DNA from 4 places in the Klebsiella sp. R445 genome. Region 2 is predicted to be linked to each of the others. Evidence: predicted binding sites of a transcription regulator. Region 2 holds the regulator's gene; each other region holds the start of a gene.
The links. Region 2 encodes CRP, which controls carbon source genes, mostly activating them, when cyclic AMP is high. Its sites were predicted from a motif close to ATGTGANNNNNNTCACAT; they were not measured.
Positions count from the first base shown of each region.

Region 1: the regulator CRP is predicted to act here: its motif matches at 6,665-6,682, upstream of msrB (peptide-methionine (R)-S-oxide reductase MsrB).
Region 3: the regulator CRP is predicted to act here: its motif matches at 4,812-4,829, upstream of ACMYSN_RS01895 (PhzF family phenazine biosynthesis protein).
Region 4: the regulator CRP is predicted to act here: its motif matches at 2,395-2,412, upstream of focA (formate transporter FocA).

Region 1 is NZ_CP180446.1:881,191-889,182, forward strand. Features, by position in the region: gene ACMYSN_RS04060 (DNA topoisomerase III) at 1-10, opposite strand, end outside; gene selD (selenide, water dikinase) at 15-1,058, opposite strand; gene ACMYSN_RS04070 (nitroreductase family protein) at 1,303-1,854, opposite strand; gene sppA (signal peptide peptidase SppA) at 2,020-3,873, shown strand; gene ansA (asparaginase) at 4,048-5,064, shown strand; gene pncA (nicotinamidase) at 5,074-5,715, shown strand; gene ACMYSN_RS04090 (YeaC family protein) at 5,812-6,090, opposite strand; gene msrB (peptide-methionine (R)-S-oxide reductase MsrB) at 6,135-6,548, opposite strand; gene gapA (glyceraldehyde-3-phosphate dehydrogenase) at 6,888-7,883, shown strand.
Region 2 is NZ_CP180446.1:3,620,025-3,628,016, reverse strand. Features, by position in the region: gene ACMYSN_RS16880 (TetR/AcrR family transcriptional regulator) at 1-414, shown strand, start outside; gene ACMYSN_RS16875 (YheT family hydrolase) at 652-1,605, shown strand; gene ACMYSN_RS16870 (YheU family protein) at 1,608-1,826, shown strand; gene ACMYSN_RS16865 (phosphoribulokinase) at 1,863-2,732, shown strand; gene ACMYSN_RS16860 (OsmC family protein) at 2,801-3,205, opposite strand; gene crp (cAMP-activated global transcriptional regulator CRP) at 3,511-4,143, shown strand; gene ACMYSN_RS16850 (YccS/YhfK family putative transporter) at 4,196-6,274, shown strand; gene argD (bifunctional acetylornithine/succinyldiaminopimelate transaminase) at 6,264-7,484, opposite strand; gene pabA (aminodeoxychorismate synthase component II) at 7,686-7,992, opposite strand, start outside.
Region 3 is NZ_CP180446.1:393,103-401,094, reverse strand. Features, by position in the region: gene sad (succinate-semialdehyde dehydrogenase) at 1-527, opposite strand, end outside; gene ptrR (putrescine utilization regulator PtrR) at 633-1,511, shown strand; gene ACMYSN_RS01910 (GNAT family N-acetyltransferase) at 1,465-1,947, opposite strand; gene ACMYSN_RS01905 (L-lactate dehydrogenase) at 2,091-3,038, shown strand; gene ACMYSN_RS01900 (PhzF family phenazine biosynthesis protein) at 3,102-3,896, opposite strand; gene ACMYSN_RS01895 (PhzF family phenazine biosynthesis protein) at 3,906-4,700, opposite strand; gene ACMYSN_RS01890 (sugar efflux transporter) at 4,903-6,099, shown strand; gene ACMYSN_RS01885 (MarC family NAAT transporter) at 6,188-6,856, opposite strand; gene marR (multiple antibiotic resistance transcriptional regulator MarR) at 7,080-7,514, shown strand; gene marA (MDR efflux pump AcrAB transcriptional activator MarA) at 7,532-7,912, shown strand; gene marB (multiple antibiotic resistance protein MarB) at 7,943-7,992, shown strand, end outside.
Region 4 is NZ_CP180446.1:1,417,495-1,425,486, forward strand. Features, by position in the region: gene ycaO (30S ribosomal protein S12 methylthiotransferase accessory factor YcaO) at 336-2,096, shown strand; gene focA (formate transporter FocA) at 2,472-3,329, shown strand; gene pflB (formate C-acetyltransferase) at 3,381-5,663, shown strand; gene pflA (pyruvate formate lyase 1-activating protein) at 5,860-6,600, shown strand; gene ACMYSN_RS06625 (MFS transporter) at 6,721-7,869, opposite strand.

The sequences.
Region 1 (7,992 bases), 2.6 Mb from region 2:
ACAACCGCATGTAATCAACGAATCTCGATCATCGGGCGTCCGCCCCGGGCGGTTACCAGCTCGCCGATGGCGGCCAGTTGAATGCCGAACTCTTGCGCAGCGGCATAGATCTCGTCCTGCGCATCCGGCGTCACCGCCAGCAGCAGACCGCCGGAGGTTTGCGGATCGCACAGCAGATCGCGCCACTCTGCCGGCATCTCGCCCATCAGGTGACCGTAGCTGGCAAAGTTACGCCCGGTACCGCCAGGCACCGCGCCCGCCGCGATATACGCTTCCACACCAGGCAGTTTCGGGATATCGGCATAGTTGAGCAGCGCCTGCACGCCGGCACCGCGGCACACTTCACTCAGGTGGCCCAACAGACCAAAACCGGTGACGTCGGTCATCGCTTTGACCCCTTCAATATTGGCGAAAGCCGCCCCGGCGAGGTTCATCTGGCACATGGTTTCCGTTGCCAGTCCCTGATGCTCTGCTTTGAGCAGCGATTTTTTCTCTGCCGTGGTCAACACGCCAATCCCGAGAGGTTTGGTGAGGAAGAGCTTGCAGCCCGCCTGGGCGGTACTGTTTTTCTTGATTCGCTCCGTCGGCACGACGCCGGTCACCGCGAGGCCAAAAATGGGCTCCGGGGCGTCAATGGAGTGGCCACCAGCCAGCGAGATACCGGCCTGCTGACAGGCAAAGCGCCCGCCATCAACCACTTCGCGGGCAATCTCCGGCGCCAGGGTATTGATCGGCCAGCCCAGAATGGCAATCGCCATGATCGGTTTTCCACCCATCGCGAAGATGTCGCTGATGGCGTTGGTAGCGGCGATACGCCCAAAGTCGAATGGATTATCGACAATCGGCATAAAAAAGTCGGTGGTGCTGATAATGGACGTGCCGTTGCCCAGGTCGTAGACCGCAGCATCATCGCTGGTCTCATTGCCGACCAGCAGGTTTGGGTCGATAAACTTGGCCCGATCGCTCTTGAGGATCGTTTCCAGCACTTTAGGGGAAATTTTACAACCACAACCGGCTCCGTGGCTGTATTGCGTTAAACGAATAGCTTGCTCGCTCATGGACATCTCCTGTCATTGCAATCCCGCTATGGTAGCGCTCAAACGCCAAGGTAGTAAGTCCGTCAGTCTTAAATCGCGAGTGGTTGCTCATTAAGCAGACAAAAGTCCGCTTTTAGCGGTGGAGGGGGTGACAAATACAAATTCTGCTGCATTTACCGCAAGGGGCACGTTTCCGGGCAGATTCAAAAGAGAGCGTTTCCACACTAGCCCGGCATGTTATGCCTGCCGGGCTATCCGATGGCGATCAGAAACGGATCACAAACGGTGAGGTGTCAGGCACTGAAATGGTGGTTGAGGCTTTCAGCTGCGGCGTACCGAGGTAGAGAAAACCGACGATTTTATCCTGCTCACGACAGGCAAAGCCGTCACGAACCACCGGGTTTTCGGTCAGGGCGCCGCTGCGCCAGATGCCGTTAAAGCCTTGCGCGACCGCCGCCATCTGCATGGCCATTACCGCACATCCCGCCGACATCTCCTGCTCCCACTTCGGCACCTTCGGATGATCTTCGCAGCGGGCGACGACGGTAATGATCAACGGCGCACGGAACGGCGCGCTACGTGCTTTTTCGATCCCTTTTTCATCCTGCCCGGCGGCAATCGCCCCTTTCTCCAGCAGTTGGCTGAAGCGTTCGCGGCCGTCATCAGCAATAATATAAAAGCGCCACGGCTGCAGCGTGCCATGGTCCGGCGCGCGCAGGCCAGCGCGAAGAATGTTTTCCAGCTGTTCGCCAGCCGGTGCCGGATCGGCCAGGCGCGAGGCGCTACGGCGATTAACCAGTAGTTCGAGAGCATCCATCTGTATAACTCCTGTGATGTCATTTTTCATAAAATTAACATGCACGAGAATTTTGTTACAGCACGACCGGTGATTCCTGCTGACAACCGCCAGTGGTCTCTTTAGGATAACCAGACGCGGCAACCCCTGCGGTTAGCCCATTTTTAATAATGTTAGGGAGAATACATGCGAACTCTTTGGCGGCTGCTCGCCGGATTTTTTAAATGGACATGGCGGGTGCTCAATTTTATTCGCCAGCTCGCACTGAACCTGGTATTCCTGCTGCTGGTCCTGGTGTGTGTCGGTATCTGGGCGCAGTTCAGCAGCACCACGCCGGAACATGCGGCACGCGGCGCGTTGCTGATGGATATCACCGGCGTGGTGGTGGATAAACCGTCCGCCAGCAGCAAGCTCGGGGTTATCGGTCGCCAGCTTTTTGGTGCCAGCTCCGACCGCCTGCAGGAAAACTCGCTGTTTGATATCGTCCAGACCATTCGTCAGGCCAAAGATGACCGGAACATCACCGGTATCGTGCTGGATCTGAAAAATTTTGCCGGTGGCGATCAGCCGTCGATGCAGTACATCGGTAAAGCCCTGCGCGAATTCCGCGACAGCGGTAAGCCGGTTTATGCCGTTGGCAGCAGCTACAGCCAGGGGCAGTATTATCTGGCGAGCTTCGCCAATAAAATCTGGTTGTCACCACAGGGTGAAGTCGACCTGCACGGTTTTGCCACCAACGGGCTGTACTACAAGTCGCTGCTCGATAAGCTGAAAGTTTCTACCCATGTCTTCCGCGTCGGCACCTATAAATCGGCGGTTGAGCCGTTTATCCGCGACGATATGTCACCGGCCGCCCGTGAAGCCGATAGCCGCTGGATTGGCGAACTGTGGCAGAACTACCTCAATACCATCGCGGCTAACCGTCAAATCACGGCGCAGCAGCTGTTCCCAGGCGCTCAGGGCCTGTTGGACGGACTGCGTAAAGTGGATGGCGATACCGCACAATACGCGCTGAATAATAAACTGGTTGATGAGCTGGGTACCTCCACCGACGTAGAGAAAGCGCTCACCAAACAGTTTGGCTGGAGCAAAGCGGATAATAACTATCGCGCCATCAGCTATTACGATTACAACGTCAAAACGCCGGCCGACCAGGGTGCCTCTATTGCGGTGATCTTTGCTAACGGCGCGATCATGGATGGCGAAGAGACCCCTGGCAACGTCGGCGGTGACACCACCGCGGCACAGGTCCGCGACGCCCGTCTCGATCCAAAAGTGAAAGCGATCGTCCTGCGCGTAAACAGCCCTGGCGGCAGCGTCAGCGCATCGGAAATCATTCGTGAAGAGCTGGCGGCGGCGAAAGCAGCCGGTAAACCGGTGGTGGTCTCCATGGGTGGAATGGCCGCGTCTGGCGGTTACTGGATCTCCACGCCGGCTAACTACATCGTGGCGAACCCGAGCACTCTCACCGGCTCCATCGGTATTTTCGGGGTGATTAACACCGTTGAAAATACGCTGGATTCGATTGGCGTGCATACCGATGGCGTGGCGACCTCCGTGCTGGCGGATGTGTCTACCACCAAATCCCTGCCGCCTGAAGTGCAGCAGCTGATGCAGTTGAGCATCGAGAACGGCTACAAGCGCTTTATCACGCTGGTGGCTAACTCACGTAACAGCACGCCGGAGAAAATCGATCAGATTGCTCAGGGCCACGTCTGGACGGGTGAAGATGCGAAGGCCAACGGGCTGGTCGATAGCCTTGGCGATTTTGACGATGCGGTGGCAAAAGCCGCTGAACTGGCGAAGCTGAAGCAGTGGCATATCGATTACTACCAGGAAGATCCGACCTTCTTCTCAATGGTGGTTGATAGCCTGACCGGTTCGGTGCGTGCTTCGCTGCCGGCCGCGATACAGGCCTGGCTGCCGGCGCCTGTCGCCGCTGCCGCCAATGTGGTCAAAGCGGAGAGCGATAAGCTTGCCGCGTTTAACGATCCACAAAACCGTTACGCCTTCTGCCTGACCTGCGCCAACATTCGTTAATCCTTTCCCGGCAGATACGCCCCGCTGACGTTGTTATTGATGTCAGCGGGGCGAAACCACGCCAGCAATCTTAGTCAGAACTCCCCCGGTCAACGCTGCTGTGACCTGAAGTATGTGTAATTTTCGATACGTCACTTTATACTGCGCCTGTCTACGTACAACCTAAGCGATGATATGCAAAAGAAATCGATTTACGTTGCCTACACCGGTGGGACCATCGGTATGCAGCGCTCTGAACACGGTTATATCCCCGTTTCCGGCCACCTGCAGCGCCAGCTTGCGCTGATGCCTGAGTTCCACCGTCCGGAGATGCCGGATTTTACGATTCATGAATATGAGCCGCTGATGGACTCTTCCGATATGACACCGGAAGACTGGCAGCATATTGCTGACGACATTCGCGCCCATTATGACGAGTACGACGGTTTCGTGATTCTGCACGGCACCGACACCATGGCGTTCACCGCGTCGGCGCTGTCGTTCATGCTGGAGCATCTGGGGAAACCGGTTATTGTGACAGGGTCACAAATTCCGCTGGCCGAGCTGCGTTCCGACGGGCAAATCAACCTGCTGAATGCCCTCTACGTTGCCGCCAATTATCCCATCAATGAAGTGTCGCTGTTTTTCAACAACCGACTGTATCGCGGCAACCGTACCACCAAAGCCCATGCCGACGGTTTCAATGCTTTCGCCTCGCCGAACCTGGCCCCGCTGCTGGAAGCCGGGATCCACATTCGACGCCTCGGTACGCCGCCTGCGCCACAGGGCAACGGTGAGCTGATTGTCCACCCGATTACCCCGCAGCCCATTGGCGTAGTGACGATCTACCCGGGGATTTCCGCCGATGTGGTGCGTAACTTCCTGCGCCAGCCGGTCAAAGCGCTGATCCTGCGCTCTTACGGCGTCGGTAACGCCCCGCAAAACGGTGAGTTTATCGAGGTGCTGGCGGAAGCCAGTCAACGGGGGATCGTGGTGATCAACCTGACCCAATGCATGTCGGGTAAAGTCAATATGGGGGGCTACGCCACCGGTAACGCCCTCGCCCAGGCCGGTGTTATCAGCGGTTTCGATATGACCGTCGAAGCGACGCTGACCAAGCTACACTACCTGCTGAGCCAGAATCTCAGCGTCGAGGCCATCCGCCAGCTGATGCAGGAAAATCTGCGCGGTGAGTTGACCCCTGACGAGTAAGGAGAACCGATGACCCATCGCGCACTTTTGTTGGTCGATTTACAGAATGATTTTTGCGCCGGCGGCGCGCTGGCCGTACCGGAGGGTGACAGCACCATTGATGTCGCCAACCGACTAATCGACATGTGCCAGGCCCGGGGTGAGCCCGTTGTCGCCAGCCAGGACTGGCACCCGGCGGATCATGGCAGCTTCGCCAGCCAGCATCAGGTTGAACCCTACTCCCAGGGTCAGCTTGATGGCCTGGCGCAGACGTTCTGGCCGGATCACTGCGTGCAGAATAGCGAAGGTGCGGCGCTGCATCCGCTGCTGAAGCAGCAGGCTATCAGCGAGGTGTTTCATAAAGGCGAAAACCCGGCGATCGACAGCTACAGCGCCTTTTTTGATAACGGACATCGCCAGAAAACCCGGCTGGATGCGTGGCTGCGGGAACGCGACATCAGCGAACTCATCGTCCTGGGTCTGGCGACCGATTACTGTGTCAAATTTACCGTACTGGACGCGCTGGCGCTGGGCTATGTCGTGAACGTGATCACCGACGGCTGCTGCGGGGTCAACCTTCAGCCTCAGGATAGCGCCCACGCCTTTATGGACATGGCCGCCGCTGGCGCCACGCTGTATACCGCTGACGACTGGCAGGAAACGCAGCCTTAATCCTGCCGTGAAGTACTCTCATCAGCTCACTCCCCGATCGCACATTGCTTGCCGGGGGGATGGGCTGGTGCTAACCGTTCCCGGTTGTCCGGGCGGTTACTGCAGTTTAAACGTGGAGATCGGCTTGGGTGCGATACCGAAATCTTCTTTCAACTGCTGCTTGCTCTTCATCACCATCTGGCCATTGGTATCGATGGTCATATGCTGAGCATCGCTGTTATGCCGCGCCTGATAGAGCATCACCAGCTGCAGGCTGTTCTCTTTCTGGGCCTCGGTTAACGCCACGCCATCCGGCCATTTTCCCAGCTCCACCGCGGTCACCAGACGCTGGTAAACTTCGGGGGTCATGCTGTCTATCATTTGCTCGATTTCCATGGTCCGCTCGACTCCACGTTGGAATAATTTGCTGAATCGTTTCTCTAACCTTTAATTTGCTCGCCGTTATCGTCGTCGTTGAAGCTTAATGACGCCGAATTTACGCAAAAACGCTCGCCGGTAGGTTGCGGGCCGTCGGGGAACACATGCCCGAGGTGGGCATCGCAATTTCCGCAGCGAATTTCGGTGCGCTGCATGCCGTGCGAGTAGTCATTCAGATAACGAATTGCTTCGTCACTGACCGGCTCGTAGAAGCTCGGCCAACCGCAACCTGAGTCATACTTCGAATCAGAGCGAAACAGCGCCGCATCGCATACCAGGCAGTGGTAGATGCCGTCGCGCTTGTTGTGGAGCAGTCGTCCGGTGAACGGCGGCTCAGTACCGTGATTCTGCGTCACGTAAAACTGCATCTCACTCAAGTTTTTTTTGAGTTCGTCTGAGGAGGGTTTATTCGCCATGTGCATGCTTCTCACTGTGAAAGGACAACGTTACCGGCCGATTCTAACAAAACATTAACAATGAAGCGTGGACTTTTGTTCTAAACTTATTCGATGCCAAAAGGCAGCCCAGATAATTGTGATTTACATCACATTTTTATCTTTACCGACCTTTAAAATTCCGGGCGCAGCCCCAATATGGAATTGGGCTCAAAGGGAGAGTGAGGCAGATCAATGGTGCGAAGGTATGCTCAGTATTGATTTGTCGCAATGATTGACACGATTCCGCTTGACGCTGCGTAAGGTTTTTGTAATTTTACAGGCAACCTTTTATTCACTAACAAATAGCTGGTGGAATATATGACTATCAAAGTAGGTATCAACGGTTTTGGCCGTATCGGTCGCATTGTTTTCCGTGCTGCTCAGGAACGTTCTGACATCGAGATCGTTGCAATCAACGACCTGTTAGACGCTGACTACATGGCATACATGCTGAAGTATGACTCCACTCACGGCCGTTTCAACGGTACCGTTGAAGTGAAAGACGGTCATCTGATCGTTAACGGTAAAAAAATCCGTGTTACCGCTGAACGTGATCCGGCTAACCTGAAGTGGAACGAAGCAGGTGTTGACGTTGTTGCAGAAGCAACTGGTCTGTTCCTGACTGACGAAACCGCTCGTAAACACATCACTGCTGGCGCGAAAAAAGTCGTTCTGACTGGCCCGTCCAAAGACAACACTCCGATGTTTGTTAAAGGCGCTAACTTTGACAAATACGAAGGCCAGGACATCGTTTCTAACGCATCCTGCACCACCAACTGCCTGGCACCGCTGGCTAAAGTTATCAACGACAACTTCGGCATCATCGAAGGTCTGATGACTACTGTTCACGCGACCACCGCAACTCAGAAAACCGTTGATGGCCCGTCTCACAAAGACTGGCGCGGCGGCCGCGGCGCAGCTCAGAACATCATCCCGTCCTCTACCGGTGCTGCTAAAGCAGTAGGTAAAGTACTGCCAGAACTGAATGGCAAACTGACTGGTATGGCGTTCCGCGTTCCTACTCCGAACGTATCCGTTGTTGACCTGACCGTTCGTCTGGAAAAAGCTGCTTCTTATGAAGAAATTAAGAAAGCAATCAAAGCTGCTTCCGAAGGCGCAATGAAAGGCGTTCTGGGCTACACCGAAGACGACGTTGTATCTACCGATTTCAACGGTGAAGTTTGCACTTCCGTGTTCGATGCTAAAGCTGGTATCGCACTGAACGACAACTTCGTGAAACTGGTTTCCTGGTACGACAACGAAACTGGTTACTCCAACAAAGTTCTGGACCTGATCGCTCACATCTCTAAATAAGTTGAGATGAGAATCTGATCCAAAAAGGCGACTTCGGTCGCCTTTTTTTATGTACACGCCACCCCGCATGCTGCCTGTGCACTGGCTGCCTTTTGGGGGATGGAGGTGT
Region 2 (7,992 bases):
ATGCAGCCGCCGCTGCGTCAGCTGCTGCAGGATAAGCAGCACGACCTGCCAGCGCTGCTGCTCGGTTTTGCCCGTGTCGTGCAGGCGCATTTTTACAGCGAGGAAAATATCCGTTTTCAGCGCCTGCTGATCCAGGTGCTGGTGCAAAAGCCCGAGCTGTACGCGGCACTCGAACAACGGCCGGCGGGCCGGGTGTTGACCGTGCTGGTTGAGATACTCAGCACGCAAAATGCGCGCGGCACCCTGACCATGACGGAACCCGAGATTCAGGCCAGATTGTTCCTTGGGTCGGTGATGGGTTACCCGTTACCGGCGGCGCTGATCTCGCAGCAGGCCCTTGATCCCGCCCTGCTGGAGCCGCTAGCTAAGTCCGCCGTCACCACTTTCCTCAGCGCCTGGCATTACCACTCCTGAGCCGCCAGACAGACGCCTGCCGGGTGCGATAATTTCCGGCAGCGCGTACTCCAGTCATCACCCGGCCGCAATTTCGTGTAACCTATAGAGCTGGCCGTAAGACCACATATTGGATAACCGGCGCACCTCGTGCGCGGTATAGTGTTGTATTAGTTTATTAATTGCTCTGGTGCTATGGTTGAAATCACCCCCACAGAAATGACGCCCCCTGAAGACGATTCGCGCGAGTTTCATCCGATGCGCGGCGTGGGTAATCGTCATCTGCAAACCATGCTTCCGCGTCTGATCCGTCGCAAACTGGGCTTCACACCCTTCTGGCAACGCCTCGAGCTTCCGGACGGTGATTTTGTCGATCTGGCATGGAGCGAAGACCCCTCCCTGGCACGGCACAAACCGCGGCTGGTCGTTTTTCATGGCCTGGAAGGCAGCCTGCACAGCCCCTACGCCCACGGTCTGATTCATGCTGCCATGCAGCGCGGCTGGCTTGGCGTGGTGATGCATTTTCGCGGCTGTAGCGGTGAACCCAATCGTAATAACCGGATCTATCATTCTGGCGAAACCGAAGACGGCAGCTGGTTTCTGCACTGGCTGCAACGTGAATTTGGTACGGTCCCGACCGCCGCCGTTGGCTATTCACTGGGGGGGAACATGCTGGGCTGCCTGCTGGCAAAAGAAGGCGATAACGCCCCGCTGGACGCCGCGGTGATCGTCTCAGCCCCCTTCATGCTGGAAGCCTGCAGCTATCATATGGATAAAGGCTTTTCCCGGGTCTATCAGCGCTATCTGCTTAACCTGTTAAAGGCCAATGCGGCCCGTAAGCTGAAGGCCTACCCGGGTTCGCTACCGGTCGATTTACGCCAGCTCAAAGGGATGCGCCGCATCCGCGAGTTTGACGATATGATCACCGCGAAAATCCACGGCTTCGCCGGTGCGCTAGACTACTATCGCCAGTGCAGCGCGATGCCGCGATTAAGTGATATCACCACGCCGACGCTGATCATTCACGCGAAGGACGATCCTTTCATGGATCACCACTCTATCCCGCCGCAGGAACAGCTGCCGGCAAATGTGGAATATCAGCTGACCGAGCAAGGCGGGCACGTCGGGTTCGTTGGCGGCACGCTGCGTAAGCCGGAAATGTGGCTGGAACGACGCATTCCGGACTGGTTAACCCGTTGGTTGGGAGCATAAATATGATTATTCCCTGGCACGATCTGGATCCCGAAACGCTGGATAACCTGATCGAAAGCTTTGTATTGCGTGAAGGCACCGATTATGGTGAACATGAACGCTCGCTGGTGGATAAAGTCGCCGACGTCAAACAACAGTTAAAAAGCGGAGAAGCCGTGCTGGTGTGGTCTGAACTACACGAAACGGTCAACATTATGCCCCGCAAGCAGTTCCACGGCTAAGGCGGCACCACACCATCGTTTAATCTGGGAGTTGTTATGTCTGCCAAACATCCGGTGATTGCCGTCACGGGTTCCAGCGGCGCGGGAACCACGACCACCAGCCTCGCCTTTCGTAAAATTTTCGCACAGCTGAATCTACGTTCTGCGGAAGTCGAAGGCGACAGCTTCCATCGCTACACCCGCCCGGAAATGGACATGGCGATCCGCAAAGCGCGCGATCAGGGCAAGCACATCAGTTACTTCGGTCCGGAAGCCAACGACTTCGGCCTGCTGGAAAATACCTTCCTTGAATACGGGCGCAACGGCAGCGGCCAGTCGCGAAAATACCTGCATACCTATGACGAAGCGGTCCCGTGGAATCAGGTTCCAGGTACCTTCACGCCGTGGCAACCGCTCCCGGAACCGACCGACGTCCTGTTTTATGAAGGGCTGCACGGCGGCGTGGTCACCCCGCAGTACAACGTCGCGCAAAATGTCGACCTGCTGGTCGGGGTGGTGCCGATTGTCAATCTGGAATGGATCCAGAAACTTATCCGGGATACCAGCGAGCGCGGCCATTCCCGTGAAGCGGTAATGGATTCCGTGGTGCGTTCGATGGAGGACTACATCAACTTCATCACCCCGCAGTTTTCCCGTACCCATATCAACTTCCAGCGAGTCCCCACCGTCGATACCTCGAACCCGTTTGCGGCGAAAGGCATCCCTTCACTGGATGAAAGTTTTGTGGTGATCCACTTCCGTAATCTGCAGGATATCGATTTCCCGTGGCTGCTCGCGATGCTGCAGGGATCGTTTATCTCGCATATCAATACGCTGGTGGTTCCGGGGGGCAAAATGGGTCTGGCGATGGAGCTGATCATGACGCCGCTGGTAGAGCGCCTGATGGAAGGCAGAAAGATCGACTAGCCATAAAAAACCCCGGACGTATAACGACTGGGGTTGTTCTCTGCTACCTGGCACTATCCGGCCGTCAGTTAGCCTTCAATGACTTCATAGGTGTGGGTGATGTTGACTGCTTTTTGCAGCATCAGCGCCACCGAGCAATATTTCTCTGCCGACAGATCCACCGCACGCGATACCGCCGCATCCTTCAGCTCTTTGCCAGTCACAATGAAATGCATGTTGATATGGGTAAACAGGCGCGGCGCCTCTTCCCGGCGTTCAGAAGTCAGCTTCACCTCACAGTTGGTCACGTCGTGACGCCCTTTCTGCAAAATAGACACAACATCAATCGCGCTGCATCCGCCCGCCGCCATCAACACCATTTCCATCGGGCTTGGCGCTTTATCTCCGGAGTTGCCGTCCATCAGAATCTGGTGACCTGATGCGGACTCTCCGATGAAGGTTAACCCTTCAACCCATTTCACACGAGCTTGCATAAAATTTAACTCCGAGGTTGCAATTTTCCTGACAGATTACGCGCACATAACAATTCTCGCAACGGAAGGCGACCTACATCATGCTGAAGCAAGACACCAGGAGACATGCGGCAAAAGCTATGCTAAAACAGTCGGGATGCTACAGTATTACATTAATGTATTGCATGTATGCAGAGGAGTTCACATTACAGGCTGAAGAAAAATCACCAGCCATTTCCCAGGCATAGGGAAACAATACGATTGCATGCCCGGATGCCGTGTAGTGTCGGCACCCGGAGATAGCTTATAACAGAGGATAACCGCGCATGGTGCTTGGCAAACCGCAAACAGACCCTACCCTCGAATGGTTCTTGTCTCATTGCCATATTCATAAGTACCCATCGAAAAGCACGCTGATCCACCAGGGTGAAAAAGCAGAAACGTTGTACTACATCGTCAAAGGCTCTGTGGCTGTGCTCATCAAGGATGAAGAAGGTAAAGAGATGATCCTCTCTTACCTCAACCAGGGCGATTTCATCGGTGAATTAGGCTTGTTTGAAGAAGGCCAGGAGCGTAGCGCCTGGGTACGTGCAAAAACCGCATGTGAAGTGGCCGAAATCTCTTACAAAAAATTCCGTCAGTTGATCCAGGTTAACCCGGATATTCTGATGCGCTTGTCGTCGCAGATGGCTCGTCGTCTGCAGGTCACCTCCGAAAAAGTGGGTAACCTTGCCTTCCTCGACGTCACCGGTCGTATCGCTCAGACGCTGCTGAATCTGGCTAAACAGCCGGATGCCATGACCCACCCTGATGGTATGCAAATTAAAATTACCCGCCAGGAAATTGGTCAGATCGTCGGTTGTTCTCGTGAAACCGTCGGCCGTATTCTGAAGATGCTGGAAGATCAGAATCTGATCTCCGCACACGGTAAAACTATCGTCGTTTACGGTACGCGTTAAGTCGTTAAAACGGCGTGTTGCCCCCGCAATACGCCGTTTTTGTCTCCCCCTGATGTGGCGCAGGCTGATTTACCACCCGGAAGTCAACTATGCACTGCGGCAAACGCTGGTGTTGTGTTTGCCTGTCGCGGTCGGTCTTCTCCTCGGTCATCTGCAACAGGGTCTGCTGTTCTCCTTAGTGCCTGCCTGCTGTAACGTCGCCGGTCTGGACACCCCGCACAAACGCTTTTTCAAACGCCTGATCGTGGGTGGCTCGCTGTTTGCTGGCTGTAGCCTGGTGGTCCAGCTACTGCTGCAACAGGAGATCCCGCTGCCCCTGATCCTTAGCGGCCTGGCGCTGCTGCTTGGCGTGACGGCAGAGATTAGCTCGCTCCATGCCAGACTCCTCCCGGCCTCGCTGATTGCGGCCATCTTTACCCTGAGCCTTGCCGGGAACATGCCCATCTGGGAGCCGCTGTTGATCTACGCGCTCGGCACCTTGTGGTACGGATTGTTTAGCTGGTTCTGGTTCTGGCTCTGGCGTGAACAGCCGCTACGTGAATCCCTGAGCCTGCTCTACAGGGAGCTGGCTAACTACTGCGAAGCGAAATACAGCCTGCTGACTCAGCATATCGACCCGGCGACATCGCTCCCGCCGCTGCTCACTCGCCAGCAAAAGGTGGTGGACCTGATCACCCAGTGCTATCAGCAGATGCATATGCTGGCGGCGAACCAGCGCAACGATCACAAGCGCCTGCTGCGGGCGTTTCAGGTGGCGCTGGATCTACAGGAACATATCTCCGTCAGCCTGCATCAGCCTGAGGAAGTCCAGAAGCTGGTGGAGCGTAGCCACGCGGAGGCGGTGATCCGCTGGAACGCGCAAACCGTTGCCGCCCGTTTGCGGGTGCTGGCCGACGACATTCTGTACCATCGCTATCCGCAACGCTTTCATATGGATAAGCAGATTGGCGCGCTGGAGAAAATTGCCTGGCAGCACCCCGACAACCCGGTCGGGCAATTCTGTGCCTGGCACTTTAGCCGCATCGCCCGCGTGCTGCGTACCCAGCGCCCGCTGTATGCCCGCAACCTGATGGCAGATAAAGAACGCCGCCTGCCGCTGTTGCCTGCGCTAAAGCACTATCTCTCATGGAAATCGCCGGCGCTGCGCAATGCAGCGCGTATCTGCGTGATGCTCACTGCCGCCAGCCTGATGGGCAGCGCCCTGCACCTTCCCAAGCCTTACTGGATCTTAATGACGGTGCTTTTCGTCACCCAAAACGGCTACGGCGCGACGCGAGTGCGCATCGTCCATCGGGCGGCCGGCACCCTCGCAGGCCTCGCCATTGCCGGGCTGACGCTGCACTTTCACGTTCCCGATGGCTATACTCTGACCGCGCTGCTGATCATTACGCTGCTGAGCTACCTGATTATTCGCAAGCACTACGGCTGGGCGATGGTCGGCTTTACCGTGACGGCGGTATATACCCTGCAGCTGCTGACACTTAACGGCGAGCAGTACATTGTCGCCAGGCTTATCGATACGCTTATCGGCTGCCTGATCGCCTTTGGCGGAATGGTCTGGCTGTGGCCACAGTGGCAGAGCGGGCTGCTACGTAAAAACGCCCACGACGCGCTGGAGGCCGATCAGGAGGCCCTCCGGCTGATCCTCAGCGACGATCACCAGGCTCCGGCGCTGGCCTATCGCCGCATGCGCGTCAATCAGGCACATAACTCGCTGTTTAACTCATTGAACCAGGCCATGCAGGAGCCAGGGTTTAACTCGCATTATCTGGAAGATATGAAGCTGTGGGTTACCCACAGCCAGTTTATTGTTGAGCACATCAACGCGATGACCACCCTGGCCCGCGAGCACAACATGCTGACGCCGGAGCTGGCCCGGCGCTATCTGGAATCCTGCGAGATTGCGCTTCAGCGCTGTCAGCAGCGGCTGGACACTGACGGTCCCGGCAGCGCTGACGACGTGAATATTATGGAGTCTCAGGACGTCGAAGTGAGTCGCGGCCCGCTAAGTACCATGGAGCAGCACCTGCAGCGGATCCTCGACCATCTGAACACCATGCACACCATCTCGTCGGTGGCATGGCGTCAGCGCCCACATCATGGCATCTGGCTGAGCGCGACTAAGCGCTAAGCACCTTCTGTACCGCCTGGGCAAAGCGCGCCATTCCTTCGGCAATATCCTGCTCATCGATCACCAGCGACGGCACAAAGCGCATGACGTCCGGCCCGGCATTGAGCACCATGACGCCTGCATCCGCCGCGGCATACAGGAAATCGCGCGCCCGGCCTTGATGCTGTGGTTTGAGCTCCGCACCAATCAGCAGCCCCATGCCGCGGATATCGCTAAACAGGTCAAAGCGAGCGTCAATCTCCTGCAGATGTTGCACAAACAGCGCCCGCTTCGCGTTCACCCCTTCCAGCACATCAGGCGTATTGATCAGGTCAAATGCCGCCCCGGCAACCGCGCAGGCCAGCGGGTTACCGCCGTAGGTTGAACCGTGGGAGCCGGCGTGGAAGGCGCTGGCGATTTCGTTAGTGGTCAGCACGGCGCTGATCGGGAAACCGCCGCCTAGCGCTTTGGCACTGGTGAGGATGTCCGGCGTCACACCATAATGCATGTACGCAAACAGCGAACCGGTACGCCCCATCCCGCACTGCACTTCATCAAACACCAGCAGCGCCTGATGCTCATCGCACAGTTCGCGCAGCCCTTTCAGGAACTCTGGCGTCGCCGCCATCACGCCACCTTCGCCCTGAATCGGCTCAACCACGATTGCGCAGGTGTGATCGTCCATCACCGCTTTAACCGCGTGCAGGTCGTTAAACGGCACGTGGATAATGTCGGCGGGTTTCGGGCCGAAACCATCAGAATACTTTGGCTGCCCGCCCACGGACACGGTAAACAGCGAGCGGCCGTGGAAGGCGTTATGGAAGGCGATGATTTTGGTCTTATACGGACTGTGGCGGGTAATGGTGTAGTGACGCGCCAGCTTGAAGGCCGTTTCGTTGGCTTCCGTACCGGAGTTCATAAATACCACGCGCTCGGCAAAGGTGGCGTCCACCAGCTTGCGACCAAGACGCAGCGCCGGTTCGTTGGTAAAGACATTGCTGGTGTGCCACAGGGTTTCACCCTGCTGCTGCAGCGCCGCCACCAGCGCCGGATGACAATGACCTAACGCCGTCACCGCAATCCCACCGGCAAAATCAATGTACTCTTTACCCTGCTGATCCCATACGCGGCTACCTTTACCCTTTACCGGGATGAATTCCGCAGGTGCATAAATCGGCAGAATAACTTCATCGAATGTGGCGCGGGTAATTACCGGTTGCTCAGTTGCCATGTCATGCCATCCTTCTTCGTTACGCAATCATTATTGTGATAATCTAATCACAAAATATGCATAAAAAATCAATCAATGGCAACTGTATAGCCAAAATAATTCGGGTTGTGAGGTGCAGCGACTAAGCGCTGGTCAGAAGGGTGAGCCTCACCATCAATGAGGCTCATACATCCAGGCAACTTGAAGGATGAAAGGTATAAATCATCGATTGAGGAAATTTGCCAGCAACTGATGCCCCTGCTCGCTGAGAATACTCTCCGGGTGGAACTGTACCCCTTCGAGATCCCACTCGCGATGGCGAATCCCCATAATTTCACCACTCTCGCTACGCGCCGTTACGTCAAAGCAGTCGGGAAGCGTTGCAGGATCAATCAGTAAAGAGTGATAGCGGGTGACCACCAGCGGATCATTCAGCCCCAGGAAAACCCCGGTGCCGTTATGGCGGATGGGGGAGGTTTTGCCGTGCATGACGGTGGCAGCGCGTACGATAGTGGCCCCAAAGGCCTGC
Region 3 (7,992 bases), 2.1 Mb from region 2:
TCAAAGATCTCGCCAATCAGCGCCGCGCTGCCCATCACATTCGGCGCGTGTTTCAGCAGGTAGCTGTTACCCGCCAGCAGGATCGGTACCGCCCCGCGCAATACCTGCCACAGCGGGAAGTTCCACGGCATAATTGCGAGGATCGCCCCCAGTGGACGGTATTCAATCACCGCATTGTTATTTTCCACCGCGGTGGCTTCGGTCGCCAGCATCGCCGGGCCATGCTCTGCGTACCAGTCGCAGAGGTTGGCGGATTTAGTCACTTCGCCACGGGCCTGGGCGATCGGTTTGCCCATTTCAAGGCTGATCATCTGCGCCATCTCTTCGGCGCGGGCACGCAGCGCGCTGCCGACACGACGGAGTGCATCGGCACGCTCGGCGACACTGACGGTGCGCCATTGGCGATAGCCCTGCTCAGCCAGCGCAATCGCCGAATCCACTTGTTGTTCAGTCGCCCAGGGAAGAGACGACACCATTTCTCCCGTGGTCGGGTTGATGGAAACCGCGTGCGTTGTCGATAAAGTCATCGTATTGCTCTCTCTGTTGATTGCGAATTGACCTCATTCTGGCGTACCCTTCCTTTCATTGAAAATGAATAATATTAAGTAACCCATTCACAAAAGAAGAACGCTATGGACCTGACCCAGCTTGAGATGTTTAACGCCGTCGCCAGCACCGGCAGCATTACCCAGGCCGCGCAGAAGGTGCACCGGGTTCCCTCTAACCTGACGACCCGCATTCGTCAGCTGGAAGCTGACCTTGGCGTTGAGTTGTTTATTCGTGAGAACCAGCGCCTGCGCCTGTCGCCCGCCGGGCATAGTTTTTTACGCTATAGCCAGCAGATCCTCGCGCTGGTTGATGAAGCGCGGATGGTGGTCGCCGGAGATGAGCCCCAGGGCCTGTTTTCGCTGGGCTCGCTGGAGAGCACCGCGGCGGTGCGTATTCCGTCGACGCTGGCACTGTATAACCAGCGCTATCCCAAAATCCATCTGGCGCTCTCGACCGGCCCGTCCGGTACCATGATTGACGGCGTGCTGGAGGGCACCTTAAGTGCGGCATTCGTTGACGGGCCGCTGGTGCATCCCGGTCTTGAGGGCTTGCCGGTGTTCCCGGAAGAGATGATGATCGTCGCGCCGGTTGGCCATGCGCCGGTCACAAGGGCCAGCGAAGTCAACGGCAGCGAGGTGTACGCCTTTCGCGCCAACTGCTCCTACCGCCGCCATTTCGAAAGCTGGTTCCATGCCGACCGCGCAACGCCGGGACGGATCCACGAAATGGAGTCCTATCACGGCATGCTGGCCTGCGTGATTGCCGGAGCCGGGCTGGCGCTGATCCCGCGCAGCATGCTCGAAAGCATGCCTGGGCACCAACAGGTTTCCGCCTGGCCGCTGGCCGAAGAGTGGCGCTGGTTAACCACCTGGCTGGTGTGGCGCCGCGGCGCCAAAAACCGCCAGCTGGAGGCGTTTATAGCGCTGCTGAACGAAGATCGGCAACGAGCAGTTTCTCCATAAACAGGCTCAGCGGGTCGGGCTTATAGGGCGCAAAGGCGCAGCGGGTTTGATATCCGCTGCGGGTATAGAGTTTTACCGCCGCGTGCTGATGGATCCCGGTCTCCAGACGCACGGTATGGCAGTCCCGGCGCAGAGCTTCGCTTTCCAGCGCTTCCAGCAGCCTCTCCCCCAGCATCTGTCCACGATGGGTAGGATCGATATAGACCCGCTTCATTTCACCAAAGCCCTGCTTATCCAGCACAATCGCCCCGCAGCCGACCGCCTGCTGTTGCGCGTCGCGGATTAGCAGCACGATCACCGACTCCGCCGCCAGCTGGCTCAAATCCACCAGATGGTTGCTTTCGGCTGGATAAAGGGACTCCTGGTAGGCATCCAGTTGGGCAATCAGGGCCGTCAAGTCGGGGTGGGCAAGCGTGGTGGGGGCGATGGTGTACATAGGTAAGCTCCTTTTTTGACCACTGTAGCGCAGCGCGTACACCTGGCCCTCATAGCGTTAACTTATACCTCCGTCCTGCGCTTGCGCTAAGCCATTGAGCGGCGGTAATTTTATAAGATGACCTTTGATAGCGGGACAGAACCATGAATACCAAAGCACGTAAGGTGATGATTATTGGTGCCGGCAACGTCGGCACGTCGGCCGCCTACGCCTTGTTAAATCAAAATATCTGTGAGGAATTGATCCTCGTGGATTTGAATACCGCCCGGGCGCAGGCCCACGTTCAGGATCTCAGCGATGCCGCGGCCTATATGTCGGGCATGATGACCATTTCAGCGCGTGACGTCAGCGACTGCGCCGACGTCGACATCGCGGTGATCACCGTCTCCGGCGGCGCCCTGAAGCAGGGCCAGACACGGCTTGACGAACTCACCGCGACGGCCGGCATCGTCAACAGCATCGTGCCGCAGATGATGGCCAACGGCTTCAACGGTATTTTCCTCGTCGCCACCAACCCCTGCGACATTATTACCTGGCAGGTATGGAAACTCTCCGGACTGCCGCGCAGCCAGGTGATCGGCACCGGCGTCTGGCTGGATACCACCCGCTTGCGCCGGGTGCTCGCGCAGGCCCTTGATATCGGCGCCCAGAGCATTGACGCGTTTATTCTCGGCGAACACGGCGATACGCAGTTTCCGGTGTGGTCGCACTCGTCGGTCTACGGGTCGCCAATTGCCGATGTGTACCGCAAACATACCGGGCAGGAACTCGACTGCCAGCAGATTGCCGGGAAGGTACGCACCCTGGGGTTTGAAATTTACGCCGGGAAAGGATGTACGGAATACGGCGTCGCCGGCACCATCGCCGAGATCTGCCGCAATATCTTTACCGGTAGCCATCGCGCACTGGCGATTTCATGCATTCTTGATGGTGAGTATGGCGAGAAAAACGTGGCGGTTGGCGTGCCGGCGGTACTGGCGCAGAGCGGCGTTCAGCAGATTATCGAGCTGCAGTTAGCCGCGGACGAGCGCGAGAAATTCGCCCAATCGGTCGCGGTGATTAAAGCCAATATCGCCCGCCTTCCCGCCTGACAGTGCACAATGACACGCCCGCAGAACGCGGGCGTGGTCAACGATCTCAATCCGTCTGACGCCTCAGGCGTCGCGCAGCAGAATTTTCCCCTGCAGCCAGGTTACCGCCTGCCCGGACATCAGCACCCGATCGCCCTTCAGCTCACAGCGCATATCGCCGCCGCGGGCTGACACCTGACGCGCCAGCAAGGTGTTTTTCCCCAGCTTCGCGCTCCAGAACGGGATCAGCATGGTGTGGGCCGATCCGGTAACCGGATCCTCCCAGACCGCTTCTCCCGGAGAGAAAAAGCGGCTGACAAAGTCATATTCACCGTCACCAGGTGCGGTGATCGTCACTTTATGTTCACCGGGCGTCAGCATGGCAATTGCCGGGCGGACCGCTTCAACCTCTGCGCGAGTCGCCAGTTCGATAAGCCATGCCCGGCCGCGCCGGGCGCTGACGTAACGGTCGATGCCCAGTCCGGCCAGCAATACCGCAGGCGGCACGCACTCTTCGGTGGCGCCGGCCGGAAAATCCAGCGTCAACCAGTCACCTTCACGGCTCACCGTCAGGCGACCGGAGGCAGTTGCGAACGCCACCGATGCCTGGGGATAGTCAAGATGATGGAAAATGACATGGGCGCTGGCGAGCGTCGCATGACCGCAAAGATTGACCTCATTGCGGGTGGTGAACCAGCGCAGGCTAAACGTCTCGCCTTCCCGTACCACGAAGGCGGTTTCAGACTGGTTATGTTCCTGGGCCATTTTCAGCAGTACGTCATCCGCCAGCCACTCCTCCAGCAGGCAGACCGCCGCCGGGTTGCCGGAAAACGGGCTGTCGCTGAACGCGGAGACCAGATACATCGGAATCGCTTTCACGGCTTCTCCTTAGCGTAGGGTAATCGACCCGGTCATGTAGGTGGTTGCCTGGCCGCCGATCAGCACCCGATCGCCCTGCCACTGGCAGCGCAGATCGCCGCCACGGGCCGACACCTGACGGGCAAGCATCGTCGTTTTAGCCAGCTTATCGCCCCAGTACGGGATCAGCATACTGTGCGCGGAGCCGGTGACCGGGTCTTCGGCGACCGATTCGCCCGGGCAGAAGAAGCGGCTGACAAAGTCATACACATCATCAGAGGCGGCGCTGATACAGACCATTTTGCCAAGCTGCTCGAGCTGCTGCATATCTGGCCTGACGGCTTCCACCTGCTGGCGGTTTTCGAGAACCACCAGATAGTCGCGCCCTTCGCGCACCTCAATCGCCTCACTCAGCCCCAGTCCGGATAACAGCGCCGGCGGCGGCGTCACCACCGGTGTGGTCTGCCATGCCGGGAAATCGAGGGTCAGCCAGTCGCCGTTGCGGGTCACCCGCAGCTCTCCGACAAAGCGGGTGCTGAACACGATGGTGGCGGAAGGATGATCGAGATATTCGAAAATAATATGTGCCGAAGCCAGCGTCGCGTGGCCGCAGAGGTTGATCTCATACTGGGTGGTGAACCAGCGCAGTTCATACCCTTCATCGCTGCGCACGAAAAACGCCGTCTCCGACTGATTATGCTGCTGCGCCATGCTCAACAGCACGTCATCCGGTAACCATTCGGTAAGTGGACACACCGCCGCCGCATTGCCGCCAAAATTGCGGTCGCTGAAGGCATCCACGAGGTAAAAATCAATTTCCTTCATCCTACAATCCTTCCTGTTTTTACATCTCATCAACATGACATAAAAGCGAATCATGCACACTATCTATATAAAAATGAATCCGTTAACGCTGGAATGTCTGCCAATGAAATAATGAGATCCAGATCACAAAGTGATTGTATTTTCACCACCGTTCGTTTTAAGATCGACGCCTCTCTTCTCTTCAGTAATCAGCTCAGAATCTATGATCACAAATACGGTTTCACGCAGGGTCGCGTGGCTTCGGGTCGTCACGCTTGCTATCGCCGCGTTCATTTTTAATACCACCGAATTCGCGCCGGTCGGTCTGCTGTCCGATATCGCCGACAGCTTTGGCATGGAGACCGCGCAGGTGGGCATGATGCTGACCATCTACGCGTGGGTGGTGGCGTTGATGTCGTTGCCGTTTATGCTGCTGACCAGCCAGATGGAGCGCCGTCGCCTGCTGATCGGCCTGTTTATTCTGTTTATTGCCAGTCACGTGCTGTCGTTTTTTGCCTGGAACTTTAACGTGCTGGTGATTAGCCGCATCGGCATCGCCTTCGCTCATGCGGTGTTCTGGTCGATCACCTCAGCGTTGGCCATTCGCCTTGCCCCACCGGGTAAACGCGCACAGGCCCTGAGCCTGATCGCCACCGGCACCGCGCTGGCGATGGTCTTTGGTATTCCGATTGGCCGTATCGTCGGGCAGTATTTCGGCTGGCGAACCACCTTCCTGGTCATTGGTATGGGGGCGCTGGTCACCTTAGTGTGTCTGTTCAAGCTGCTGCCAAAACTGCCGAGCGAGCATTCCGGTTCACTGAAAAGTCTGCCACTGCTGTTCCGCCGTCCGGCGCTGCTGAGCATCTATCTGCTGACCGCGATTGTGGTCACCGCGCACTATACCGCCTATAGCTACATCGAACCCTTTGTCCAGACCGTCGCCGGGCTGAGCGGTAATTTTGCCACCGTCCTGCTGCTGACCCTGGGTGGCGCGGGGATCTTCGGCAGCATTCTGTTTGGCAAACTGGGTAACCAGCACGCGTCCGGCCTTATCAACATCGCCATTGGATTGCTGCTGGCCAGTCTGCTGCTGCTGCTGCCGGCTTCGCAGAATGCGAACTACCTGATGATATTGAGCGTCTTCTGGGGCATCGCCATTATGATTATCGGCCTCGGGATGCAGGTGAAAGTGCTGGCGCTGGCGCCCGATGCCACCGACGTGGCAATGTCGCTGTTCTCGGGGATCTTTAATATCGGTATCGGCGCCGGTGCGCTGGTGGGTAGCCAGGTCAGTACCCATCTGTCGATGGCCTCTATCGGCTACGTTGGCGCCATTCCGGCACTGGTGGCGCTGGTATGGGCGGTGATGATATTCCGCCGCTGGCCGGTGTCGCTGGAAGAGCGACCGCATCACTCCTGATCGCTGATTTCAGCAAGTACAGATAAACAAAAGCCCGCCCGGTTTATTCCCCGCGCGGGCTTTTTTACGATCTAACGAACAGACTACATCAGGCGTGGTAGGTGGTGATAATCTCCAGCACGCCGTTGATGATAAACTGCACGCCCATACAGACCAGCAGGAAGCCCATCAGGCGGGAAATCGCTTCGATGCCACCCTTACCCACCAGGCGCATAATTGCCCCGGAGCTGCGCAAACAACCCCACAGAATAATCCCCACCAGGCCGAAGATGATCGGCGGCGCCACCAGCACCACCCAGTCGGGAAAATCAACGCCGTGTTTCACCGTTGAGGCGGTACTGATCAGCATCGCGATCGTCCCCGGTCCGGCGGTGCTGGGCATCGCCAGCGGCACAAAGGCGATATTGGCGGTAGGCTCATCCTTCAGCTCTTCCGACTTCATCTTGGCTTCCATGGAGTCATGCGATTTCTGCTGCGGGAAGAGCATGCGGAAACCGATAAAAGCGACAATCAGGCCGCCCGCAATACGCAGGCCGGGAATAGAGATCCCGAAGGTGCTCATCACCACCTGACCGGCGTACCAGGCGACCATCAGAATAACGAACACGTACACCGACGCCATCAGCGACTGTTTGTTACGTTCTTCATTATTCATGTTGCCTGCGAGCCCGAGGAACAGCGCCACGGTCGTCAGTGGATTTGCCAGTGGTAAAATGACCACCAGCCCCAGGCCAATCGCTTTAAAAAGTTCAATCATATTAATTAAAGCCCCGTTAATATTTCATTCATCACCGTTTTGCTGGGGCAGTATAACTTTTGTCAGCGTTATCATACCAGCATCAGCACCCGCTTCTCGGGTACCACCTGCTTCCTGCATGGCTCACTTTAGCAAATCGTGTCATCAGCAATCGGTCAGGTTGACTTATGATTGCCTGGGCAATAATATCCACAGCAACTAACTAATTGCCTGGGCAACCATTGTGAAAAACACCAGTGATCTGTTTAACGAAATGATCCCTCTTGGTCGCTTGATTCAAATGGTTAACCAGAAAAAAGATCGCCTGCTCAACGAATATCTCTCCCCGATGGATATCACTTCCACCCAGTTCCGGGTGCTCTGTTCCATTCGTTGCGAGGTATGCATTACCCCCGTTGAGTTGAAAACCGTGCTTTCGGTCGATCCTGGCGCAATGACGCGCATGCTCGATCGCCTGGTCTGCAAAGGCTGGATTGAACGGTTACCCAACCCTACTGACAAACGCGGTGTACTGGTGCAATTGACATCAGACGGTGCGGCGCTATGTGAGCAGTGTCATCAGGTTGTGGGTCAGAAGTTGCACCAGGAATTAACAAAAAATCTGTCGGCGGACGAAATCGTCACCCTTGAGCATCTACTCAAGAAAGTCCTGCCGTAATAAGAAGAGGTAAGATGATGTCCAGACGCAATAATGACGCCATCACTATCCATAGTATTTTGTCGTGGATCGAAGATAACCTGGAATCGCCCCTGTCGCTGGAAAAAGTGTCCGAGCGTTCTGGTTACTCCAAATGGCACCTGCAAAGAATGTTTAAGAAAGAGACCGGTCACTCCTTAGGCCAGTACATCCGCAGCCGCAAGCTGACGGAAATCGCGCAAAAACTCAAGCAGAGCAACGAGCCGATTCTGTACCTGGCTGAGCGCTACGGTTTCGAATCGCAACAGACGCTGACGAGAACCTTTAAAAACTATTTCGACGTTCCGCCGCATAAATATCGCATGACCAATATACCGGGTGATTCCCGCTATCTGATGCCACTGAACAACTGCTGTTAACCGCCTGCAAAAAGACGTATTGAGGAAATCATGAAACTATTCGCTGCCGCTGCTTTTGTCCTGCTCGCGCTGGTCTCCAG
Region 4 (7,992 bases), 2.2 Mb from region 2:
CTGAGCCAGCAAAGAGGCGGTTGGAAAGAGGATGTATATATCGGTTTTATCATTCAGTGACACGCACCGCAATGGGTAAAACTGGCCGGGGGTGAAATGCGTTCCCCGTCACACAAAAGAATCTGCCATCTTGACGTCATAAAACCGACATAATTGCTGCCATTGCGCTGGAATTACCGCCTCTGCCTTCAACCCTGCTGCATTTATCCTTCCCCTGGAAATTGAGCCGATCGAACGATAAGAAAGCAGTGATGCATTCCCCTGCGCAACGAGATAGCGCCTGTCATCTAAAAGCCGTATCATTGCGCGCTTTACGTACGATAAAAGTGATCGCCATGACTCAAACATTTATACCCGGCAAAGACGCCGCCCTGGAAGACTCCATCGCGCGCTTCCAGCAAAAGTTGCTCGACCTCGGATTTGATATTGAAGAGGCCTCATGGCTGAATCCGGTACCGCACGTGTGGTCCGTCCATATCCGCGATAAAGCCTGCTCGCTGTGCTTCACCAACGGCAAAGGGGCAACTAAAAAAGCGGCGCTGGCCTCAGCGCTGGGCGAATATTTTGAACGCCTGTCCACCAACTACTTTTTCGCTGACTTCTGGTTAGGCGAAACCATCGCCAACGGGCCGTTCGTCCACTATCCGAATGAAAAATGGTTCCCGCTGACCGAAGATGACGAAGTGCCGGAAGGCCTGCTGGATCCGCGCCTGCGCGCCTTCTACGATCCTGACGATCAACTGACAGCCAGCATGCTGGTCGACCTGCAGTCCGGTAACGACGATCGCGGCGTGTGCGGTCTGCCGTTCACCCGCCAGTCCGATGGCGAAACCGTCTATATTCCAATGAATATCGTCGGCAACCTGTATGTGTCAAACGGGATGTCAGCGGGCAACACCGCGAATGAAGCCCGCGTCCAGGCGCTGTCAGAAGTCTTCGAGCGTCACATTAAAAACCGCATCATTGCCGAAAGCATCAGCCTGCCGGAAATCCCTGCCGACGTGATGGCGCGCTATCCGGGCGTGGTGGAGTCAATCAACAAACTCGAAGCCGAAGGTTTCCCTATCTTTGCTTACGATGGCTCGCTGGGCGGCAAATATCCGGTTATCTGCGTGGTGCTGTTTAACCCGGCTAACGGCACCTGCTTCGCCTCTTTCGGCGCTCACCCGGACTTCGGCGTCGCCCTGGAGCGTACCGTTACCGAGCTGCTGCAAGGCCGCAGCCTGAAAGACCTCGACGTCTTCACGCCGCCAACCTTCGATGACGAAGAAGTGGCCGAACATGCCAACCTTGAAACCCACTTCATTGATTCCAGCGGTTTGATCTCCTGGGATATGTTCAAGCAGGATGCCGACTATCCGTTTGTCGACTGGAGCTTCTCCGGTACGACAGAGCAAGAGTTCGCCACCCTGATGGCCATCTTCAAAGAAGAAGATAAAGACGTGTATATCGCCGACTACGAGCACCTGAGCGTCTACGCCTGCCGTATCATCGTGCCGGGAATGTCCGACATTTATCCGGCAGAAGACCTGTGGCTGGCGAATAACAGCATGGGCAGCCATCTGCGCGACACGATCCTTTCGCTACCAGGCAGTGAGTGGGAAAAAGAAGATTATCTGGCGCTGATCGAGCAGCTGGACGATGAGGGGAACGATGACTTTACCCGCGTACGCGAGCTGCTAGGCCTGGCAACGGGTAAAGACAACGGCTGGTACACCTTACGTATTGGTGAACTGAAAGCCATGCTGGCACTGGCCGGCGGCGATCTGGACCAGGCGTTAATCTGGACCGAATGGACCATTGAATTCAATGCCTCCATCTTCAGTGCAGAGCGCGCCAACTACTACCGCTGCCTGCAGACGCTGTTGTTGCTCAGTCAGGAAGACGAGCGCCAACCTCTGCAGTACCTGAATGCCTTTGTGCGCATGTACGGGGCTGACGCAGTTGAAGCTGCCAGCGCGGCGCTGAGCGGTGAAGCACCGTTCTACGGCCTGCAGCCGGTCGATAGCGATCTCAAGGCCTTCCCGGCCCATCAGTCTTTACTGCAGGCATACGAAAAACTGCAGCGCGCAAAAGCGGCCTTCTGGCATAAATAAACGCTAGCGTGCAGGACATCAGCGGGGCCGTAAATGGCCCCGTTTTTACAGCTTCACAGGCAATCGCGCAGAATTGTGGACGCAACGTTAATTTGTCGTAAATTTTTTTCACGCTTTAAATTACGGTTGTTAATTTTAATAAAAATACCCCATTTTAATTAACCGTCACCTGCCCCCAAAAATGAAAAAAATCAACATAAGTTGTAAATTTTAAAATTTATTTTTTCAATAAAAATCAGATAGTTAATATCAATAAATCACAAAACCATACATATAAAGGGCTTATAGTTCCGGTAGGATATGATCTACATCAAATTCCCTTCTATAATGCTTTGTTAGTATCTCACCGCCAACTTTTATAAAGAGAGAGTTAGTGTGAAAGCTGACAACCCTTTTGATCTTTTACTCCCTGCTGCCATGGCGAAAGTTGCCGAAGAAGCAGGTGTCTATAAAGCGACAAAGCACCCGATGAAGACGTTTTATCTGGCGATTACCGCTGGTGTGTTCATCTCAATCGCTTTTGTCTTCTATATCACTGCGACAACCGGCACAGCCGCAATGCCTTTCGGGATTGCCAAGTTGATCGGTGGGGTCTGTTTCTCCCTGGGCCTGATTCTTTGTGTTATTTGCGGTGCTGACCTGTTTACCTCTACCGTACTTATCGTCGTGGCAAAAGCCAGCGGACGAATTACCTGGGGTCAACTGGCAAGAAACTGGCTCAACGTCTATGTTGGTAACCTGATAGGCGCATTGTTGTTTGTATTGCTCATGTGGTTGTCTGGCGAGTATATGGCCGCCAACGGTGGATGGGGCCTCAACGTCCTGCAAACCGCTGACCATAAAATGCATCATACATTTATTGAAGCCGTGTGCCTGGGTATCCTGGCGAACCTGATGGTCTGTCTGGCGGTGTGGATGAGCTACTCCGGTCGCAGCCTGATGGATAAAGCCATGATTATGGTATTACCCGTCGCCATGTTCGTTGCCAGCGGCTTTGAGCACAGTATCGCTAATATGTTTATGATCCCGATGGGTATCGTAATCCGCGACTTTGCAAGCCCGGAATTTTGGACCGCTATCGGTTCAGCTCCGGAAAATTTCTCTCACCTGACCGTCATGAACTTCATTACTGATAACCTGATTCCGGTAACTATCGGGAACATTATCGGCGGTGGTCTGCTGGTTGGGTTGACATACTGGGTCATTTACCTGCGTGGCGACGACCATCACTAAGGGTCGTTTCAGGCAGTAAATAAAAAATCCACTTAAGAAGGTAGGTGTTACATGTCCGAGCTTAATGAAAAGTTAGCCACAGCCTGGGAAGGTTTTGCGAAAGGTGACTGGCAGAAAGAAGTCAACGTACGTGACTTTATCCAGAAAAACTACACCCCGTATGAAGGTGACGAGTCCTTCCTGGCTGGCGCAACTGACGCGACAACCAAGCTGTGGGACAATGTAATGGAAGGTGTTAAACAGGAAAACCGCACTCACGCGCCTGTTGATTTCGACACTTCCCTTGCATCCACCATCACTTCTCATGACGCTGGCTACATTGAAAAAGCCCTCGAGAAAATCGTTGGTCTGCAAACTGAAGCTCCGCTGAAACGTGCGATTATCCCGTTCGGTGGCATCAAAATGGTTGAAGGTTCCTGCAAAGCGTACAATCGCGAGCTGGACCCGATGCTGAAAAAAATCTTTACTGAATACCGTAAAACTCACAACCAGGGCGTTTTTGATGTTTACACCAAAGACATCCTGAACTGCCGTAAATCCGGTGTTCTGACCGGTCTGCCAGATGCGTATGGCCGTGGCCGTATCATCGGTGACTACCGTCGCGTTGCGCTGTACGGTATCGACTTCCTGATGAAAGACAAATACGCTCAGTTCCTGTCTCTGCAAGAAAGACTGGAAAATGGCGAAGATCTGGAAGCAACCATCCGTCTGCGTGAAGAGATCTCCGAGCAGTATCGTGCTCTGGGTCAGATCAAAGAAATGGCAGCAAAATATGGTTGCGATATCTCTGCTCCGGCAAAAACTGCACAAGAAGCAATCCAGTGGACCTACTTCGGTTACCTGGCTGCCGTTAAATCTCAGAACGGCGCGGCAATGTCCTTCGGTCGTACTTCCAGCTTCCTGGATATCTTCATCGAACGTGACCTGAAAGCCGGTAAAATCACCGAGCAAGACGCTCAGGAAATGATTGACCACCTGGTCATGAAACTGCGTATGGTTCGTTTCCTGCGTACTCCTGAATATGATGAACTGTTCTCCGGTGACCCGATTTGGGCAACTGAATCTATCGGTGGTATGGGCGTTGATGGCCGTACTCTGGTTACCAAAAACAGCTTCCGCTTCCTGAACACCCTGTACACCATGGGGCCGTCTCCGGAACCGAACATCACTATTCTGTGGTCTGAAAAACTGCCACTGAGCTTCAAAAAATTCGCCGCGAAAGTGTCCATCGATACCTCTTCTCTGCAGTATGAGAACGATGACCTGATGCGTCCGGACTTCAACAACGACGACTATGCTATCGCTTGCTGCGTAAGCCCGATGGTTGTTGGTAAGCAAATGCAGTTCTTCGGTGCGCGTGCAAACCTCGCGAAAACCATGCTGTACGCTATCAACGGCGGCGTTGATGAAAAACTGAAAATGCAGGTTGGTCCTAAATCTGAACCGATCAAAGGCGACGTCCTGAACTTCGACGAAGTTATGGATCGCATGGATCACTTCATGGACTGGCTGGCTAAACAGTACGTCACCGCGCTGAACATCATCCACTACATGCATGACAAGTACAGCTACGAAGCTTCCCTGATGGCACTGCATGACCGTGATGTTGTTCGCACCATGGCATGCGGTATCGCAGGTCTGTCCGTTGCGGCTGACTCCCTGTCTGCTATCAAATATGCGAAAGTTAAACCGATTCGTGACGAAGACGGTCTGGCGATTGACTTCGAAATCGAAGGCGAATACCCGCAGTTTGGTAACAACGACTCTCGCGTTGATGACATGGCTGTTGACCTGGTTGAACGTTTCATGAAGAAAATTCAGAAACTGACCACCTATCGCAACGCTATCCCGACTCAGTCCGTTCTGACCATCACCTCTAACGTGGTTTATGGTAAGAAAACTGGTAACACCCCAGATGGTCGTCGCGCTGGCGCACCGTTCGGACCAGGTGCTAACCCGATGCACGGCCGTGACCAGAAAGGTGCTGTTGCCTCTCTGACCTCCGTTGCTAAACTGCCGTTTGCTTACGCAAAAGATGGTATTTCTTATACCTTCTCTATCGTTCCGAACGCACTGGGTAAAGACGACGAAGTTCGTAAAACCAACCTGGCTGGCCTGATGGATGGTTACTTCCACCACGAAGCGTCAATCGAAGGCGGTCAGCACCTGAACGTCAACGTTATGAACCGCGAAATGCTGCTCGACGCGATGGAAAACCCGGAAAAATATCCGCAGCTGACCATCCGTGTATCTGGCTACGCAGTACGTTTTAACTCCCTGACTAAAGAACAGCAGCAGGACGTTATTACCCGTACCTTCACTCAGACCATGTAATTGGTTTTGACTGAAATCGCGAAGTAAAAAGCGTACAATAAAGGCTCCACGTCAGTGGGGCCTTTTTAGCACCTACCCCTGTCTCTTTTGTCCGTTATCTATACTCAATGGATAACCGCCAAAACAGACTTAACACAGCCGGTTTGAGCTGTGCATCACAGGCCCCGGACGGGCCGAATCTGGAGATATCACCGCAATGTCAACTATTGGCCGTATTCACTCCTTTGAATCCTGTGGCACCGTCGATGGCCCAGGGATCCGCTTTATTACCTTCTTCCAGGGCTGCCTGATGCGCTGCCTGTATTGCCATAACCGTGACACCTGGGATACCCACGGCGGTAGCGAAGTCACCGTCGAAAGCCTGATGAAAGAGGTGGTGACCTATCGTCACTTTATGAATGCCTCCGGCGGCGGCGTCACGGCATCCGGCGGTGAAGCCATTCTGCAGGCCGAGTTTGTGCGCGACTGGTTCCGCGCCTGTCAGAAAGAAGGCATTCATACCTGTCTTGATACTAACGGCTTCGTCCGCCGCTACGATCCGGTCATTGATGAGCTGCTGGAAGTCACCGACCTGGTCATGCTCGACCTCAAGCAGATGAACGATGAGATCCACCAGAATCTGGTTGGCGTGTCGAACCATCGTACCCTGGAATTTGCCCGCTACCTGTCGAACAAAAATGTCAAAGTCTGGATCCGCTACGTCGTGGTTCCAGGCTGGTCAGATGATGATGACTCTGCCCATCGCCTTGGTGAGTTTACCCGCGATATGGGCAACGTCGAAAAAATCGAGCTGCTGCCTTATCACGAGTTGGGCAAACATAAATGGGTCGCGATGGGTGAAGAATACAAGCTTGATGGCGTGCATCCGCCGAAGAAAGAGACGATGGATCGGGTGAAAGGCATTCTGGAGCAGTATGGCCACAAGGTGATGTACTAACTCCCCTGCCGTTTTAGCCATTTCCGGGGCTGCATCAGCGTTGCCCCGGAAGCGCCCCTCTTCTTCCTTCTACTCTTGCCAGCAAACGTATAACGCCCACCGGCAATATTTCAGCTGTAATCAGGCGTGAGCCACCGGCGTCGGATGATGCCCGGCTTTACGCAGCAGAGTCAGCAGATAAATAAACGACACGCTGGCAATCATAATAAACAGCAGATTGTCGGAGAAGCTCTGCATCAGCATCGCGGTGAGGGTTGGCCCAAGCAGGCTCCCGATGGTATAGCTCATCAGCAACGCCTGGTTCATCGCCACCAACTGATGGCGTTCGACTTTTTCACAGGCCCATGCCATCGCCACCGGATAGAGCGTGAAGCCCGAGGCACCAAGAATGAATAACGCCGGCGCCATCGCGGCACCGCTCAACATTGCCAGGCAGCCCAGAATGACGATAAAGACCTGCACCCGCAGCACCAGCAAACGGCCGTAGCGGTCAGCCATGCGGCCAATTGGCCATTGACCAAGGATCCCTGCGCTAACCATTACCGCCATCCAGAAACCAATCCCGGCGTCACTCACGCCCTGATGGTTCAACCACAACGGCATCAGGCCATACAGCGACCCCAGCACGATCCCCGAGATAATGCAGCCATTAACGCCATGGCGCGCCTGACGCAGTCTGAGCATCGGCCAGATACGAGCGGGCTCATGCAGTTCATCGCTTTGATTGACCACTCGGGTAAACAGCAGAGGCAGGATCGCCGCCAGTGCCATCGCGGTCACCCACGGCAGTACGCTCATCAGGTCCGTAGGCAGTTTGCTGACCATCAGCTGTCCCAGCACGGTCCCCACGTAGTAAACCATCATATAGGCGGCGAGCAGACGGCCGCGGCTACGCGACGTTCCGCTACACACCAGCGCACTTTCCACCACCACCCAAATCATCGCGCAGCCAACGCCGGCGATAAAACGCCAGCTTAGCCAGGTCCAGAAACCGATAGTGATCCCCAGCCCCACGCAGCCCACCGCAAAAATCAGGGAAGCCAGATAATAGCTCCGGTTAAACCCAAGACGCTTAATCACCCATCCAGCCAGCAGCGTACCGACCAGGTTACCGGTGAAATAGGATGAACCGACCATGCCAACCTGCCATGTCGGCATATTTTCATGGGCGAGCCAAAGCGGGACGAGGGTGTTTAAAACCGCTATCGCCAGCGTCAAAAGAAGCAGGCCGCAGAGCAACATTTGCACCGGCCGGGTGTAGATGGACATGGGTATAACCGTGAGGAAGTTTAGATTTCGTGCGCATCATGCCACTGCAAAAAACATTGTCAATCCGCCAGAAATCAGGCGGGACGCGGTTTCACGAGCAACGATAGAAGTTTTTTATCCAGC